Regions from separate parts of the Candidatus Thiodiazotropha endoloripes genome, predicted to be linked through region 1. Evidence: predicted binding sites of a transcription regulator. Region 1 holds the regulator's gene; the other holds the start of a gene.
What was found. The regulator FliA, encoded in region 1, starts transcription of late flagellar genes. The targets are predictions, from matches to a motif close to GCTAAAGTTNNNNNNNNNNCNGCCGATA.
Positions count from the first base shown of each region.

Region 1 (3,795 bases):
CTCCAGATCGACCAATTGCTCACTGAGCAATTCGAGAATTTCACCCGCTTCAACCAGAAAATCCTGAAGGATTTCGTCGTTGACATCGATGCTCATCTATAACTCCCGGTAACACTGCCGAATATTGCCATTCTTATTGACTGATATATCGGTCTGAACTCGAATAACTAAAATCCAAGACTTGAGAGCAGGTCATCCACGTCATCCTGACTGGTCACCTGATCGCCTTGATCGAGTCCAGGAATTGCCGGGCCAGCCAATTCTTCCTTCTCTTTCTTGCCAGAATCGTCTTCAAGCTTGTTGCCGGTAATGCGGACCAACATGACCAACTTCTCTTCCACATCATGTACCAGGGTGATTACCTTGCGGATAATCTGACCGGTAAGGTCCTGAAAATCCTGTGCCATCAGCACATCGGACAGGTTTTTGTGCAACTCTGCCGCATCCTCCTTTGACTTGAGCAGATACTGAGACAGGTCGCGACTCAGATCCACGAATTCTTCTTTATCCAACATGCGGGAACGCAGTCGCTCCCACTGCTCCGAAAGCTCAGTGGACTGTTTTTCGATTCCCTCGATCAACGGCATGCTCTTCTCCACTGCCGTGAGGGTACGATCCGCTGACTGCTCGGTCATGGTTATGACATAGGTCAACCGCTCCTTGGCATCCGGTATTTCCACAGTGGTCATGTCACTGATTTTGGCATCAAGTAAAAAACCGTTGATTGCATCATGCAGTTCACGGGTCAAACGACCGACTTCGAGGAACAACTGATCGTTACTTGCGGGGGTTGTTAAAGATGCAATCAGTCTCTCAGACTCTTTGTGATCGCCCGATTCCAAGCTGGCTACCAATGCTCTTGCCGTCTCTAACCGCTGCTGGTTATCCTGATTTTGCCCCATATTGATAAACTCCAGGCGATGGAAGCTCAACCCACACGTTCAAAGATCTTGTTGATCTTCTCTTCCAGGGTCGTAGCGGTGAAGGGTTTGACGACGTAACCGTTGACGCCGGCTTGAGCCGCTTCGATGATCTGCTCACGTTTTGATTCGGCAGTGACCATTAAAACCGGCAGACCGGCAAGCTTTTCGTCTGCCCGCACGGCTTTCAACAGATCGATACCGGTCATACCGGGCATATTCCAGTCGGAGACCAGAAAATCGAAATTACCGCTCTGCAGCATCGGCAGCGCCGTCAGACCGTCATCTGCTTCCTGGGTATTGTTGAAACCCAGATCACGTAGCAAGTTTTTGATAATACGCCTCATGGTGGAGAAATCGTCCACAATCAGGATCTTCATGTTTTTATCCAATGCTCACTCCCTCCTGCATATCACCGGTGATTTCCAAACTCGGCACACACAGGCCAACCAATTACTACTCTTCGTCACGTACCAGTGAGAGCCAGTCCGTCAAACGTGAACGGAGACGCAGAGTTGCCTGACTGTGTATCTGACAGACTCTGGATTCACTGACACCCAGCACATGGCCGATTTCACGAAGGTTCATTTCATCATCGTAATACATCGCGATTACCAATCGCTCCCGCTCCGGCAGGCTTGCAATCGCCTCCGCAAGCGCCTTCTTGAACGCATCCTTCTGCAAGCCATCGAACGGACTGTCCATCGGGCCTTCCCGGGTAGCCGGAAAACCGTCACTGACAGCGGTCAGTTCATCCAAACTGAAGATCCGGCAGCCGGTCGAATCCTGGAGAATCTGGTGATAATCCTCCAGACTCATATCCAGCGCTTTCGCCACTTCAACATCCCGGGCATCCCGGCCTTCGTTGTTTTCGATCTCACGCATCGCTTCCGCCACCATGCGTGCCTTTCGATGCACGGATCGTGGTGTCCAGTCGCTGCGTCTGATCTCATCCAGCATGGCGCCACGAATGCGGATACCCGCATAGGTTTCGAAGCTGGCACCCTGAGTGGGATCATAATTCTTACTCGCCTCAAGCAGGCCCAACATGCCGGCCTGTATCAGATCATCAGACTGCACATTGGGTGGTAGCCGATTCATCAGATGATAAGCAATCCTCTTCACCAGTCCTGCATGCTGATCAACCAGATCATTGTAGCTTTGCTGTTTTTGCACGGCGGTGTATGTCGCTAAACCGTTCACCGTCTTACTCCCCATTTTGGCTTGAAAATTGGATCAGGCGTTCGACAAAAAACTGCAGATCCCCACTGACTCCGGTTGGTACAGGCCAGTTATCGGCCTTTTTAGCTAAATTCTTGAACGCCTGCGCTACTCTGGAGCGAGGAAAAGCCTCGACAACCGGTTTTTGGCTCTTTACCGCCTTTCTGAGCTGCTCATCAAAAGGAATACTCCCCATGTAACTGAGCATAACATCAAGGTACTGATCGGTGACCCGACACATCTTATTGTATAGGTCCCTGCCCTCCTGGACGCTCTTCACCATATTCGCCAGTATACGAAATCGACTGATGCCATGCTCACGATTTAACAACTTGATAATCGCATAGGCATCGGTGATCGAGGCCGGTTCGTCACACACCACCACAATCTGCTCCTGAGCAGCCCGGCTGAAGCTGATCACCAGATCGGAGATGCCGGCTGCCGTATCGATCAGCAGCACATCCACATCGTTGGCCACCTCGCTGAACGCATGGATCAACCCGGCGTTTTCAGCACGCGACATTTCAGCCATATGCTGCATACCGGACGCCCCGGGCACGACTTTCATGCCTTTCGGTCCGGTAACAATGATATCTTCCAGTGAAGACTCCCCCCGCATCACGTGGGAGAGATTGTGTTCAGCATGTAATCCGAGTACCACATCCAGATTGGCGAGACCCATATCCGCATCCAGTAGCATGACCCTTCGCCCGAGTTCTTGCAAGGCCACACCGAGATTGGCGGAGATATTGGTTTTGCCTACCCCACCTTTACCTCCGGTGACAGCGATCACTCTGACGGGTTCTGGATTCACCATTCTGCGCAGTCCGGTAGCCTGATCTTCGATCTGTTCAGACATTTGCATGTTCACTCGTTCCTCCGAAGGCCATAGCCAGATACTCCTCATCGGGTTGATGCTCTGTCTGTTGCGTCATTTCAACAGCCTGCCGAATTAATTGCTCTGCCCGGGCGACCTGAATATCTTCAGGCACCCGCTGACCGTTTGTGGTGAATGCCAGAGGCAACCGGGACTCCAATAGTGCGGAGACCACGCCACCCAGTGAAGCGGCTTCATCCATTTTGGTCAGAATCGCGCCAATCGGGGCAATCGCACCAAATGAACGTATTGCATGGCTCAACGCTCTCCGCTGGGTGGTTGCCGAGAGGGTTAGCAGCGCCTTGACCGGATGATTGCCCTGCTTCAGCAGGCCGAGTCGCTCTGTCAGTTTCAGATCCCGTTGCCCCATGCCGGCGGTGTCGATCAACACCAGCCGCTTTTCGGAAAAAGCATGCAGTGCACTGCTCAGCTCTTCGGCTGTAGCCGCACTGCGAACCGGCACATCGAGAATCTGACCATAATTCTGTAGTTGTTCCTGGGCGCCGATTCGATAGCTGTCGGCTGAGATCAAGGCGAGGTGACGATTACCGTGACGCAGGCAGAATTTGGCGGCCAGCTTGGCGATGGTGGTGGTTTTGCCCACACCAGTGGGGCCGACCAGGGCCAATACCCCACCCGCATTCAGCAGGTCATTGCTCTCCACCGACAACTCACGGCGCAGGTGATTCAGTGCCTGATGCCAGGCTTGTTCAGGAGATTCGGCATCTTCGGCCCGATAGGCGAGTTCACGACAATGGGCCGCATCCAGACCCAGGC
Region 1 is NZ_LVJW01000007.1:85,597-89,391, reverse strand. Features, by position in the region: gene A3193_RS18830 (chemotaxis protein CheA) at 1-96, opposite strand, end outside; gene A3193_RS18825 (protein phosphatase CheZ) at 168-902, opposite strand; gene cheY (chemotaxis response regulator CheY) at 929-1,300, opposite strand; gene A3193_RS18815 (RNA polymerase sigma factor FliA) at 1,377-2,123, opposite strand; gene A3193_RS18810 (MinD/ParA family protein) at 2,128-3,006, opposite strand; gene flhF (flagellar biosynthesis GTPase FlhF) at 2,993-3,795, opposite strand, start outside.

Region 2 (3,795 bases), on a different contig from region 1:
TCATCGTTGTCTTATCGCCTACAGAGACCTCAGTCAGAGGGCTTTGCTTTTAAAACAAATCATTGAAAGGAGAATGACAATGAAAACCATGACAATTAAAAAAGGCGTTGTAGCTTTGGCAGCAGCCGGTTTTTTTGCAGTGGCCAACGCAGCGGATGAGGGTACCTTCACCAAGCTGGATGTGAATGCCGATGGCTACATCTCAGCTGAAGAGTCCACCGCTGATGAAGCACTCTACAAGGATTGGGCAAAGGTTGACGCGAATGCTGACGGCCAGGTTGATGCAGCCGAATTCAGTGCTTTTGAGGCTGCACCAGAGGCTAAATAGTTGAACAACTCTGAATGAGTTTTGGGTGGAATACCAGTGACCAGATTGGTCTGGTCGCTGGCCAATCACAGGGACTTGATCGCGATAGTAGATGCCGGTCCATTAGTAACTTTCTGAGTTTCTAAAAGGAATTTAATTAGTGGAACTGTGATTCCTATCACCGCATTTCTTCTGTCTGGGGTGTCTTATAGGGGCCACCAGATGATCGAGGCTGTAGATAGGGATCTCTGGGCATAACCATAAAATTCGTTAAGGAGAACATGATGAATACGAAAACCATTAAACTGGCCGCTTTGGCACTGGTTACCGCTGGATTTGTTACGGCTGCAGTTGCCGGTGAGGATGCCTTCACTGCATTGGACACCAATGCTGATGGCAGTATCTCTTCAGAAGAAGCAACCGCCAACGAAGCGCTCTATAAAGGCTGGGAAGCTGCTGATGCCAATCAGGACGGCAGCGTTGACGCAGCTGAATTCAGTGCTTTCGAAGCAAAAGTGATGCCTGCAGAGACCAAATAAGCCGGCTCCGCTTTTAGATGGTATCCCTAGTTAGGGGTTGAAATACCGGCAGCCAGCTGTGTCTGCTGTTGGTTGTCGGTAGCCATCTCCAGTAAATTGCAGTTGCTCAACTGCAGTTGTGGAGGTTCGGCGGAGAAAGTGAAGGGTGCTGTTTTCAATAGCGCACTCAGACCAAGAATCTGTCTGGTTTTGCCGGGAAAAACGGCTACCTCAACCTCTTCCAGAAGACACTTCTCACCAATCAGTACATCGGTGATGGTATAGACTGGTACCAGCATCTCTGCGCCATTGGCCAGCACCCCTTTCAGGTCTCTCAAATAGCGGGGGTTGCCTACGGCCTGCAGTTCAGCCAAGGTGTTTTCATTGATGGTCATATAGCTTGAGCCGGTGTCGACCATGAATTCAGTTGGCGCCATGTTGCCGATCTTTCCGGAGATGTAGAAGGTATTGGCTCCTTTGGAATGCATCGGAACATCAAACAGCGACGGCTCTGCCCACAGCTGGCCGCTACAAGCCATCAATAAGATTAAACTTAAAATGAGTCTGTTCATTATTTCCGGACCGTTATCTGTTCGGTGAATTCCTTGCCTATTAGATCGGTAGATATGGGTTTAACTTTAAACCTTTTACTTTGAAGCCGGTGAATGAAAACCCTTAGAATAGTTACGGTCAAAACAGGGATTGGATGCAGATATTGCCTCAAGTTGCCAGGAATCCGGGCCATTTCAGCTCGGGTTTGGTAAAGTTAAACAATCGTAATATTTTCTGATGAGCACCATTTAAACAATGTTAGACAAGATCTCCGATATCGCCGGTTACATGCAACAGCTCGGTCAGCAGGCCCGCCAGGCCTCGCGAACACTGGCTGGTGTGCCGACGGCCCAGAAAAACCAGGCACTCGAAGCGATTGCAGAAGAGCTGGATGGGGCCAGAGAACAGCTGATGGGTGAAAACAGTCTGGATCTGGAGAAGGGGCGCGAGAAAGGCCTGGACAGTGCCCTGCTCGATCGCCTGGAACTGACCCCGGCTCGTATCGACAGCATGATCGAAGGGGTGCGCCAGATTGCGGCCCTGGCCGATCCGGTGGGCGAGATTTTCGATATGAAGTATCTGCCCAGTGGCATCCAGGTCGGGCGTATGAGGGTCCCTCTGGGTGTGGTGGGGATCATCTATGAATCCCGTCCCAATGTTACCGCCGATGCGGCGGCGCTCTGTCTCAAATCAGGCAATGCAGCGGTGTTGAGAGGCGGCTCTGAAGCCTACTATTCCAACCAGGCGATCGCCCAGTGTATCGCTGCCGGTTTGAACAAGGCCGGTCTGCCGGAGACGGTTGTTCAGGTGGTTGCCACCACGGACCGTCAGGCGGTTGGCGCCATGATCACCATGCCGGACTATGTGGATGTGATCATACCCCGGGGAGGTAAGGGATTGATCGAGCGGATCAGTCAGGATGCCCGGGTGCCGGTAATCAAGCATCTGGACGGCATCTGTCATGTCTATATCGATGATCAGGCTGACCTGGACAAGGCTTATGCCGTGGCGATGAATGCCAAAACCCAACGTTATGGCACCTGTAACACCATGGAGACTCTGCTGGTTGCCGAGGATGTTGCGGCCCAAGCCCTCGTCCGTTTGGCTCCGGCACTGGATGAAAAAGGGGTTGAGTTACGTGGTTGTGCTCGCAGCTGCGAGCTGATTGAGGGTTGCACCAGTGCCACGGATGAGGATTGGGATACCGAATATCTGGCGCCTATCCTGTCGATCCGGGTTGTGCCGGGGCTGGCCGAGGCGATTGATCATATCAACACCCACAGTTCCCAACATACCGATGCCATTATTACCGAGAACTACACCCGCGCCAGACGTTTTCTCACGGAAGTGGACTCCAGTTCGGTGATGGTCAATGCTTCGACCCGTTTTGCGGATGGTTTCGAATATGGCCTGGGTGCGGAGATCGGAATTTCAACGGATAAGTTCCATGCCCGTGGGCCGGTTGGCCTGGAGGGACTCACGTCGGTCAAATATATCGTGCTTGGGGATGGGCATATCCGCAGTTAGGCTTAAATCACGACTTCTATTATCAGAAATAGACCGCAAATGGACGCCAATCATCGCAACATGCCCCAAATAGCTCGAACGATAGAGCCTCTTTTGGCGTTGATTAGCGGTTGTTGGCGTCACTCGGCGGCTCGTCACATACCAATGGTCCGCTATTACAATACTGATACAGTGCAAATGCACGTGAGTCAGTGCCATTCCAGCTAGGCGCAACATGATCGGTATCCTGGGGGGCACCTTCGACCCCATACACAATGGCCATTTACGCACTGCACTGGATGTCATGCAGGTGGTTGGCCTTGAGCAGCTAAGATTTATTCCACTGCATGGTCCGGTTCATCGGGACCAGCCCCAGGCCTCCGCCGAGCTGCGCCTGAGGATGGTTGAGGCCGCCATAGCGGAACAGCCTGGCTTTGTCGCTGATGAGCGGGAGCTGAGACGTGCCGGTGACTCCTACACGGTGGATACTCTGCGCGATTTGCATCACGATTTTCCCGAGCATCCCCTGCTGTTGCTGATGGGGATGGATGCATTCAACGGTTTCCCCGATTGGCACAAACCGGATGAAATCCTGCAGCTTGCCCACCTTGTCGTCATGAAACGTCCGGGTGAGTCACAACTCTCAGAAGCGGCAAGGGAGCTTCTGCAGAGGCATGAGATTCCCGTGGAGAGTCAATTCAACCTGGAAATTGGTGGGGAAATTCAAATCCAGACTGTTACCCAGCTCGATATCTCAGCCAGCCTGATCCGGAAAATGATCAAACAGGATGAAAGCCCGAGATATCTGCTTCCAGAGGCTGTTTTGCAGATTATTCACGCTGAAGGACTCTATCGGGATTGAATGCTTGCTGAGTCATCACGACTCTGATTGGCTCCGTTATTAAGCCGGAA
Region 2 is NZ_LVJW01000006.1:1,387,670-1,391,464, forward strand. Features, by position in the region: gene A3193_RS16885 (hypothetical protein) at 80-328, shown strand; gene A3193_RS16890 (EF-hand domain-containing protein) at 592-846, shown strand; gene A3193_RS16895 (retropepsin-like aspartic protease) at 873-1,313, opposite strand; gene A3193_RS16900 (glutamate-5-semialdehyde dehydrogenase) at 1,633-2,904, shown strand; gene nadD (nicotinate-nucleotide adenylyltransferase) at 3,119-3,745, shown strand.
Region 2: A3193_RS16895 (retropepsin-like aspartic protease) is a predicted target of FliA. The motif match lies at 1,441-1,468, and genes of this name have one in related genera.